2 regions of the Erwinia sp. AC075 genome follow, and region 2 is predicted to be linked to the other one. Evidence: predicted binding sites of a transcription regulator. Region 2 holds the regulator's gene; the other holds the start of a gene.
What was found. Region 2 encodes PhoB, which activates phosphate uptake and scavenging genes when phosphate is short. Its sites were predicted from a motif close to CTGTCATAAAACTGNCNNAT; they were not measured.

Region 1: the regulator PhoB is predicted to act here: its motif matches at 2,949-2,968, upstream of rbsK (ribokinase).

Annotation. Positions count from the first base shown of each region.
Region 1 covers NZ_CEEDEU010000001.1:3,019,674-3,024,882, reverse strand. Annotated here, with positions in the region: gene ettA (energy-dependent translational throttle protein EttA) at 1-150, opposite strand, end outside; gene AC0IXH_RS14300 (2-hydroxyacid dehydrogenase) at 412-1,359, shown strand; gene deoR (DNA-binding transcriptional repressor DeoR) at 1,369-2,145, opposite strand; gene deoC (deoxyribose-phosphate aldolase) at 2,170-2,841, opposite strand; gene rbsK (ribokinase) at 3,030-3,944, shown strand; gene fucP (L-fucose:H+ symporter permease) at 3,958-5,209, shown strand, end outside.
Region 2 covers NZ_CEEDEU010000001.1:2,593,372-2,598,580, forward strand. Annotated here, with positions in the region: gene AC0IXH_RS12380 (PstS family phosphate ABC transporter substrate-binding protein) at 1-624, opposite strand, end outside; gene phoR (phosphate regulon sensor histidine kinase PhoR) at 643-1,956, opposite strand; gene phoB (phosphate response regulator transcription factor PhoB) at 1,980-2,669, opposite strand; gene sbcD (exonuclease subunit SbcD) at 2,869-4,092, shown strand; gene AC0IXH_RS12400 (AAA family ATPase) at 4,089-5,209, shown strand, end outside.

The DNA of each region.
Region 1 (5,209 bases), 430 kb from region 2:
GCGCAGCAGGGTGGATTTACCGGAGCCATTCAGACCCAGCACGCCGATTTTGGCGCCAGGGAAGAAGCTAAGGGAGATATTTTTCAGAATGTGACGCTTCGGCGGAACCACTTTGCCGACGCGATGCATGCTATAGACGAATTGAGCCACGTAGGATGAGCCTCTTGGTGTCTGTGTGTTAATTGGGGCAGCAGATGCCCACTCAGATGACGAAGTTTAGCTGGTTTTGCTTGCTAATCACAGCCGCCACCCGAGGAATATCCTTCCTGCTTCAGGTTATCGGTGCGTTGGCTGCCCCATTCGCTGACCCGCGTCAGCGCCAGGGGATGCGCTCGCGTGCCGGATTATTGATTGATTTTTGAGCCGATGGCTTTATGCTGTTTTTTTGCCTTACAAAGCAGGGAGATAACGATGAGAGTTCTGATCGCGGCGGAAGAGAACGCCTGGGGCGGCATGATCCAACAGTTTCGTCACACCTTGCCAGACGTCGAGTTTACGGCTTCTGCGGGCCACGCCGCCGAAAGCCTGGCCGGATACGATGCCTTAATTCCCGGTATGGCAAAAGTCACGCCTGAGCTGCTCAAAACCGCTGACCGGCTGAAGCTGATACAGCAGGCCGGTGCCGGGCTGGAAGGGGTGGACCTGGCCAGCGCCAAAGCGCTTGGCATTCAGGTAGCTAACGTGCCGTCGGACCGATCCGGCAATGCCGATTCGGTCGCCGAACTGGGGATCTGGATGATGATTGGCCTGGCGCGCAAAGCCCGCGAAATCCCTGAGATGATCGCCACGCGTCAGCTAGGCCTGCCGGTGGGCATGGGGCTGATGGGGAAAACCGTCGGACTGGTGGGGCTGGGCGGCATCGGTAAAGCGCTGGCGAAACGACTGGCACCCTTTGGCGTGCGGCTGATTGGCGTGAAACGCACCGCCGATCAGGCCTTTGCTAAAGCGCATCAGCTGGACTGGCTGGGCAATATGGCCCATCTGCCCGCGCTGCTGAATGACGCCGACTTTGTGATCCTCAGCCTGCCCGACAATGCCGACACCCGCCATATCATCGATGAAACCGCGCTGGCGCAGATGAAGCCGGGCAGTTTCCTGATCAACCTGGGGCGGGGCGGACTGATTGAAAAGCAGGCGTTGCTGGCGGCGCTGGAAGTGAATCACCTGGCAGGCGCCGGGCTGGATGTGTTCTGGCAGGAGCCGCCCGAGCCGGATGACGCGCTGTTTCAGTACAACGTGATCGCCACGCCGCATATCGGCGGCGTCACCGATAATTCGCTGAACGGCAACGTGGCGGGGGTATGTGAAAACCTGCGCCGCTTACGCGATGGCGAAGAGATCCTTAATCGCTGGGCGTAAGAGGCTGACCTAACGCGCTTTCTGCCCGACCATCACGTCAATGCCCAGCTGTTTCAGCTTCTGCGCCAGCTCTTTCGGCGGGGCATCGTCGCTGACCAGCGTCTCGAAGGCGCTGAGTTCGCCGATGCGGGCGGGCAACACTTTGCCAAACTTGCTGCTGTCAGCCACCAGAATCTTGTGGCTGGCACGCTGCATCGCCTGATGCTTCATCGGCAATTCGTTGAGGTTGTAGCAGGTCGCACCCTGACCGGCATCAATGCCTGCCGCAGAGATAAAGGCTTTGCCGGGACACAGGCTGTCCATTACCGAGCCGTGACCCAGCGGAGTGAAGATGGCGTTGTCGGCATGAAACTCACCGCCGTTGAGGATCACCTGACAGGCCGGTTTCTCTTTCAGCGCCAGGAAGGTGTTCATCGCGCAGCAGATGGCGGTAAACGCCAGCTCATTATCGATGGCATCGACAATCCACGGCATGGTGGTGCCGCAGTCAAAGAACACCGTATCACCCGGCTCAATCAGCGACGCCGCCAGCTGGCCCAGACGCCGCTTTTTCTCGACGTTATGCGCCTGCTGATCGGAGACAAAGTAGTGACCCTGATTGCTTTTCGGATCGCTGACAATGTAGCCCCCCAATAACACCACCACCGACGGCTGTTCGTTGAGATCGCGACGGATGGTCATCTCGGACACACCCAGCAGTCGCGCCGCCTCTCGCAGGTGGATTTTATCGGTTCGCTTAAGCGCAGATGCCAGCTTGTTTACGCGCTCGTCGCGGCGGGTTTCCATGGTCAGTCACTCCTGATAATACGGTTAATAACCCTCGCCGGCAGCGCTGCCGTTAACGATGGCGACGCCGGAGCTGGTGCCGATACGGCTGGCGCCCGCCTGGATCATGATGTCTGCCGTCTGCCGGTCGCGCACCGCGCCGGATGCTTTGACCGCCACCTCGGGGCCAACGGTGTCATGCATCAGACGGACGTGCTCTTCGCGCGCGCCGCCGGTACTGAAACCGGTGGACGTTTTCACAAACGCGACCTTCAGTTCACGACAAATTTCACAGATTTGAATGATTTGCGCATCGCTAAGCAGGCAGGTCTCTAATATTACCTTCAATGGGATCGGGCCGCAAACCTCGCGCACCGCCTGAATATCGGCGCTGACGGCCTTCACCTCACCGCTTTGCAGCCAGCCGACGTTAATCACCATATCAATCTCCTGCGCACCGGCCGCAATGGCGGCTTTCGCTTCGAAGGCTTTGGCGCTGGTCAGCCCGGCACCCAGCGGAAAACCGATGACGGAACAGACCTTTACCTCACTTCCCGCCAGCTTCTCCGCCACTAACGGCACATAACCCGAATTGACGCACACCGCGTAAAAGTGGTGGGCGATGGCTTCGTCACACAGGGTGGCGATCTGTTGCACGGTGGCATTCGCCGCCAGCAGGGTGTGGTCGATGTAGCGGGCATAGTCCAGGTTTTGCACGGGAAGCTCCTCAGCAGATTAGGGGGTTTTGTTAAAATAATAACATTTTCATTCTGGCGTCAATCGCCAATTAACATCTCGCGGGCGGGATTTTCAGGCTGAGACGGGTGTCACAAAAATAACATGAGATGATTGTTATTGTTATTTCCACAACATTTAATGATGAAAATTTACACGGGGAAAACGTCATGGACATTGCCGTCATCGGCTCCAATATGGTCGATCTGATCACCTACACCAACAGCATGCCGAAAGCCGGTGAAACCTTAGAAGCGCCCGACTTTGCACTGGGCTGCGGCGGCAAAGGGGCCAACCAGGCCGTTGCGGCGGCGAAGCTGGGTGCAAGCGTGATGATGGTCAGCAAAGTGGGCGAAGACCTGTTTGCGGACAACACGGTGAAAAACTTGCAGCGGTTCGGCGTCGACGCGCAGCACGTCACCGTCGCGGCGGGCACCTCCAGCGGCGTGGCACCGATTTTTGTCGATGACCAGTCGCAAAACCGCATCCTGATTATCAAAGGGGCCAACGCGCACCTGTCTCCGGCGGATATTGATGCCGCCGCGGACGATCTTAAGCGCTGTCGTCTGATGGTGTTGCAGCTGGAGATCCCGCTGCCGACGGTCTATTACGCCATCGACTTTGCGCGGCAGAACGGCATTCAGGTGATCCTCAATCCCGCGCCGGCGGTGGCCGGTCTGGACATCGATTACGCCTGCCAGTGCGACTTCTTTATGCCGAACGAAACCGAACTGGAGATCCTGACGGGCCTGCCGGTCAGCACCGAAGACGAGGTGCTGCGCGCCGGGCAGATGCTGCTGGGACGCGGCCTGAAAAACCTGATTATCACTCTCGGCAGCCGCGGATCGGTGTGGATGCAGGGGGATGCCGTCCACCGCATTAAGCCCACGCCGGTGAAGGCGATTGATACCAGTGGCGCAGGGGATGCCTTTATCGGCTGCTTTGCCCACTTTCTGATCCAGCATGGCGATATCGCGAAGGCAATGCAGTCTGCCTCCGACTATGCCGCCTGTAGCGTCACCGGACGGGGAACCCAGCTTTCGTACCCTGATGCCGATACCTTCCACCGTTTTCTCAACGATTAACTGAGGATTCGCTATGCAACCGACCATCGTCCAGCAGCCTGATGGCTATTTAAATAAGACGCCACTGTTTCAGTTTATTTTGCTCTCGTGCCTGTTCCCGTTATGGGGCTGCGCCGCCAGCCTGAATGATATTTTGATCACCCAGTTCAAAAGCGTTTTCGCCCTCAGCGATTTCGCCAGCGCGCTGGTGCAGAGCGCCTTTTACGGCGGCTACTTTTTAATTGCCATCCCGGCCTCGCTGGTGATCCGCAGCAGTAGCTACAAGATTGCGATCCTGCTGGGGCTGGCGCTGTATATCGCCGGTTGCGTGATGTTCTATCCGGCTTCGCATATGGCGACCTACACCATGTTCCTGGCGGCGATCTTCGCGATTGCTATCGGGTTGAGCTTCCTGGAAACGGCGGCGAATACCTACAGCTCGATGATCGGTCACCGCGATCACGCCACGTTGCGGCTGAACGTCAGCCAGACGTTCTACCCGATTGGCGCGCTGATGGGCATCGTGTTGGGCAAATACCTGGTGTTCCAGGATGGCGACAGCCTGCACAGCCAGATGGCCGGCATGAACCCGGAACAGCTGCACCAGTTCCGTCTGACCATGCTGGAGCACACGCTGGAACCTTACAAATACCTTGTGATGGTCCTGGTGGTGGTGATGGTGTTGTTCCTGTTGACCCGTTATCCGCACTGCAAACCGCAGAGCAATGAGAAAAAGCTGCCGAGCCTTGGCGAAACCTTCAGCTATCTGGCCAAAAACCGCCACTTCAAGCGCGGCATCATTGCGCAGTTCCTTTACGTGGGGATGCAGGTGGCGGTCTGGTCGTTCACCATTCGTCTGGCGCTGAACCTCGGTGCGGCCAACGAGCGTCATGCCTCTAACTTTATGATTTACAGCTTTATCTGCTTCTTTATCGGCAAGTTTGTCGCCAACTTCCTGATGACGCGCTTCCGCGCCGAGAAGGTGCTGATTGCTTATTCCATCGTCGGTGTGGCCACGCTGGCCTACGTGATGCTGGTGCCGAACTTCACCGCCGTCTATGCCGCCGTGTTCGTCAGCGTGTTGTTTGGACCGTGCTGGGCGACGATTTATGCCGGCACCCTGTCTACCGTCGAGAGCAAATACACCGAAGTGGCCGGCGCGTTTATCGTGATGGCGATTGTCGGTGCCGCCTTTATCCCGGCCTTGCAGGGTCTGGTATCTGACCGTCTCGGCTCGATGCAGATGGCGTTTGGCGTCTCACTTTTGTGCTTCGCCTGGGTGGGCT
Region 2 (5,209 bases):
ATTCAGCGTGCCCGCCACGGCCTGCACCACCGCCGCAGAGCCGGGATATTCCCCGACATCATTGCGGAAATCGCCATTGCACAACGCCTGCTGCTTGAAAAAGCCCCAGGTGCCGGAAGCGGAATTGCGGCCAAAACGCTGCAAAGGACGGGACACCCAGCTTGGTTGAGTTAACTGCACATCGCCCCAGCGATCCACCGCGGAGAGCGCGCCACAGCGCCGGGTAACGGAAAAGATCGCATCGAGCTGCTGCGTATTCAGACCCTTGATCGGGTTGTCCTGATTGACCACCACCACCAGCGCATCCATCGCCACCGGCACGGCCAGCGGTGGATAGCCATAGCGGTCCTCGAACAGCTGGCGCTCAACCGCCTGCATCGGGCGACTCATTGCGCCAATCTGCGCCGCGCCGGCCGCCAGCGAGGTGGGTGCGGTAGAGGAACCAGCGGCCTGCACCTGCACATTTACGCCCGGAAACTGCCGGTTGAAGCTATCGCCCCACAGCGTCATTAAGCTGCCGAGGGTATCCGAGCCAACGCTGGTCAGGTTACCGGCCAGCATCCCCTCTTGTGCCTGGGTGGTCAGGCTGAAACAGGCCAGCAGCATCAGAAACAGCTTTTTCATCACAGGGTTCCGCTACGATCATCGAACCGCATTCTGTGCCAACTCGCTGCTGACAATCAACCTTGGTGGTAAGGAGAAGCTGAAACAGGTCTCTTTGCCAGGCTGGCTGGTGATGTCCAGCCGGGTGTTGTGGTGGCTGAGCGCATGCTTGACGATCGCCAGGCCAAGCCCGCTGCCGCCGGTTTGCCGCGAACGGGCCTTATCGACGCGGTAAAAGCGCTCGGTCAGCCGGGGAATATGCTCTTGTGCAATGCCCGGACCGTTATCCTTCACCTTAAATTGCGCGCCCTGTGGAGTTCTCAGCCAGCTGATATCGATGCGCGTGCCGGCCGGCGTGTGGTTAACCGAGTTGTACACCAGGTTTGAGATGGCGCTGCGCAGCTGTTCATCATTGCCATACACCCGCAAATCCGCGTCCATCGTGAAGTGAATCTCGTGCCGGCCCTGGCTCAGGGTTTCCGCTTCACGCTGCAGCAGACGCAGCATCATCGGCACGTCGACTTTTTCCTGCAGATCCAGCGCCGGTGCGGCTTCAATCCGCGACAGGGTCAGCAACTGTTTCACCAGGCCGTCCATGCGGCGGGTCTGCTCCTGCATGGTGTGCAGGGCCTTGTCACGCAGCGGGCCTTCCATCACCGAATCGTTCATCATCTCCAGATAGCCCTGCAGCACCGTTAACGGCGTGCGTAGCTCATGGCTGACGTTAGCGAAGAAGTTGCGCCGGGCACCCTCAAGCTGATGCATCTGCGTCACATCACGGGCCACCAGCAGCCATTGCCCTTCCGAGTAGGGCATTACGCGGAATTCCAGCTGACGATTGCTGTTCAGCACCAGCGTCAGCGGTCGGGTAAAATCGCGCTGCCGCACATAGCGGGTAAACTCGGGATAGCGCAGCAGGTTAAGGATGTTCTGACCATTGTCTTCCGGCCAGCGCAGTCCCAGCATCTGTTGCGCCAGGCCGTTACACCAGAAAATGGTGCCCTCTTCTGTGGTCAATACCACCGCATCAGGTAAGGATTCGGCGCCACTGCGAAAGCGTTTGATCAGATGGCCCAGCTCACGCCGACGCCGGCGATTTCTCGCCTGCATCTGGTAAAGGCCATAAAAGAGAGGTTCCCAGCTGCCGCGCCCCGCCGGTGGCGTCATGCTGCGGTCAATCCACAGCCAGTGGGATAAACGAAGTAAATTAGCGAAATGCCAGCCCAAAACGGCTAACACCGATACCAGTAGCAGCCAGGGCAGGTAGCCCACCAGCAGCCCCAAAATCAGGGCCGGAAGGCAGGCGAGCACCACTTCCAGCAACAATCTCTTCCAGGAGAGGCGTTCCAACACGGTGAAGACTCCAGTGCGAACGATCAGTAACGTGCAGAGAAACGGTAACCTGTTCCGCGAACCGTCTGCACCATGCGATCGTGCCCGGTCAGTTCCAGCGCTTTACGTAAGCGGCGAATATGAACGTCAACGGTACGATCTTCGACGTACACGTTAGTGCCCCAGACATGATTAAGCAACTGCTCACGGCTGTAAACCCGCTCAGGATGGGTCATAAAGAAATGCAGCAGCTTGTATTCCGTCGGCCCCATTTCCAGCGGCTGGGTGTCTGACATCACGCGATGAGACGAAGGATCCAGGCTCAGTCCCTGCATCTCAATCACTTCTTCCACCGCCATTGGCGAGATCCTGCGCATCACCGCTTTAATCCGCGCCACCAACTCTTTCGGCGAAAACGGCTTGGTAATATAGTCGTCAGCCCCCACTTCCAGACCGCGAACGCGATCTTCTTCTTCACCGCGCGCCGTCAGCATCATCACCGGAATGTCGCGGGTCATCGCTTCACGCTTTAAATGCTTGATAAACTGAATGCCTGAACCACCCGGGAGCATCCAGTCCAACAGGATCAAATCAGGCCAGGGTTCGATAAGCAAATTGACCGCACTGTCATAATCTTCCGCTTCTATCGGTTGATAGTCATTTTGCTCCAGCACGAAACACAACATCTCACGGATTGGGGCTTCATCTTCGACTACCAGAATACGCTTAGCCATTATTGCTCCTGCTACTGTGACGGAATGTCACTGGATTTGCGGCGTCATTATGCGTCAGTTTTATGACAGTTTTATGAAAAAAGCACGGCCCGGGCCGCCGTTTAATAACACTTTTGTGAAGGTTACAGTCATTCAGACTGGGGTTTTACGCGTTGCTGTTTATAATCGTCGACTCTGCCTTGCGCCTTAAAGGGATCTCATGCGAATTATCCACACGTCAGACTGGCATCTGGGCCAATTTTTTTACACCAAAAGCCGCGCCCCGGAACATCAGGCTTTTACAGACTGGCTGCTGGCTCAGGCGGTGGAACATCAGGTAGATGCCATTATCATCGCGGGGGATATCTTCGACACCGGTTCGCCGCCCAGCTATGCGCGCGAGCTGTATAACCGTTTCGTGGTCAACCTCCAGCAAACCGGCTGTCAGCTGGTGGTGCTGGGTGGCAATCATGATTCCGTCGCCACGCTGAATGAATCGCGTGAGCTGCTGGCCTGTCTCAACACCCGGGTGATCGCCGCGGCCAGTGACGATATCGCCCAGCAGGTGGTGATCCTGAATAAGCGCAATGGCGAACCTGGCGCGGTCCTGTGCGCCATTCCCTTCCTTCGCCCGCGTGACATCACCGTCAGCCAGGCCGGTCAGTCTGGCCATGAGAAGCAGCAGACCCTGCTGGAGGCCATCACCCAGCATTACGATCGCTGCTGGCAGGCGGCGCAGGCCGAGCGGCAAAGGCTGGATTTACCGTTGCCGATTATTGCTACCGGCCATCTGACCACCGTCGGCGTGACCAAAAGTGATGCGGTACGCGATATCTATATCGGCACGCTGGATGCTTTTCCGGCCCAGGCATTTCCCCCGGCGGATTACATCGCGCTCGGCCATATCCACCGCGCGCAGCGCATCGCCAACACGGAGCATATTCGCTACAGCGGCTCCCCGATTCCGCTCAGTTTTGACGAGTTGGGCAAAGACAAAAGCGTGTTTCTGGTCGACTTTGCCGACGGCAAGCTGAGCCAGGTTGAAACGCTCTCCGTCCCGCTGTTTCAGCCGATGCAGATGATCAAAGGCTCGCTGGAGGAGATTGAGCAGCAGCTGGCCGCGATTGCGCCGCGTGAAGATGGCAAGCCGGTGTGGCTGGATATCGAGATTTCCACCCAGGCGTGGCTGAACGACCTTCAGCGGCGTATTCAGGAACTGACCCAGGAAATGCCGGTAGAGGTGGTGCTGTTGCGCCGCAGCCGCGAGCAACGGGAACAGGTTATCGACCGGCAAAACAATGAAACCCTCAGCGAACTCAGCGCGCAGGAGGTGTTTAGCCGCCGTCTGGCGCTGGAAGAAAATGAACAGCCTGAACGGCTGGCGCGGGCGACGGCGCTGTTCACCCTGACGCTGGCAGAAATTGATGATGAGGTGCAACCGTGAAAATCCTGACGCTGCGGTTCAAAAACCTCAACTCGCTTAAAGGCGAATGGAAGATAGATTTTACCGCCGAGCCCTTTGCCAGCAACGGTTTGTTTGCCATTACCGGCCCGACCGGCGCGGGAAAAACCACCCTGCTGGATGCCATCTGCCTGGCGCTGTACCACGAGACGTCGCGGCTGGGGAAACTCTCGCAGACGCAGAACGATTTGATGACCCGCGACACCTCAGAATGTCTGGCCGAGGTTGAATTTGAAGTGAAAGGCGTGGCCTGGCGGGCATTCTGGAGCCAGAACCGCGCACGCGGCGCGGTGGATGGCAATTTGCAGGCCCCGCGCGTCGAGCTGGCCCGCTGTGATGACAACAAAATCGTCGCCGATAAGGTGAAAGACAAGCTGGATATGCTGACGGCGCTGACCGGGCTGGATTTCGAGCGCTTTACCAAATCGATGATGCTGTCGCAAGGGCAGTTTGCCGCCTTTCTGAATGCCGATGCCAACAGCCGGGCAGAGCTGCTGGAAGAGCTGACCGGCACCGAAATCTACGGTCGCCTGTCCGCCAACGTCTTTGAACGGCATAAAAACGCCAAAGTGGCGCTGGATACGCTGCGTGCGCAGGCCAGCGGCATGGCGCTACTCGACGAAGAGCAACTGCAGCTGCTAACAACCCAGTTAGAGCAGTTGGTGTCGGATGAGCAGGTACTCACTTCGCAACATCAGCAGCACAGCCTTTTATGGCAATGGCAGCAGCAATATCACGCGGCCTTGCAGGCGCTGAAAGCGGCCGAAGACGATCATCAGCAGGCCGAAAGCGCCTGGCAACATGACAGCGGCGAGCTGGCGCGTCTGGTTCAGGCCGAACCGGCAGAAAAACTGCGCCCGCTCTGGCAACAACGCGAACAGTATCAGCAGGATGCGCATCAGCTCAGCATCCAGCTGCAGAACCTGTCCCAGCAAAAGGATCGGGCTCAGCAGCAGCTGACCGGCTTAACCCAGCAGCTGAAAGCGGCCGATGAGGCACGGCAACAGCATGAAGCGCATCGCCAGCAGCAGGAAACGGTGATTACCGACAGGGTGCTGCCGCTGGATAACCGCATCGCCACGCTGGACCAGCAAAACCA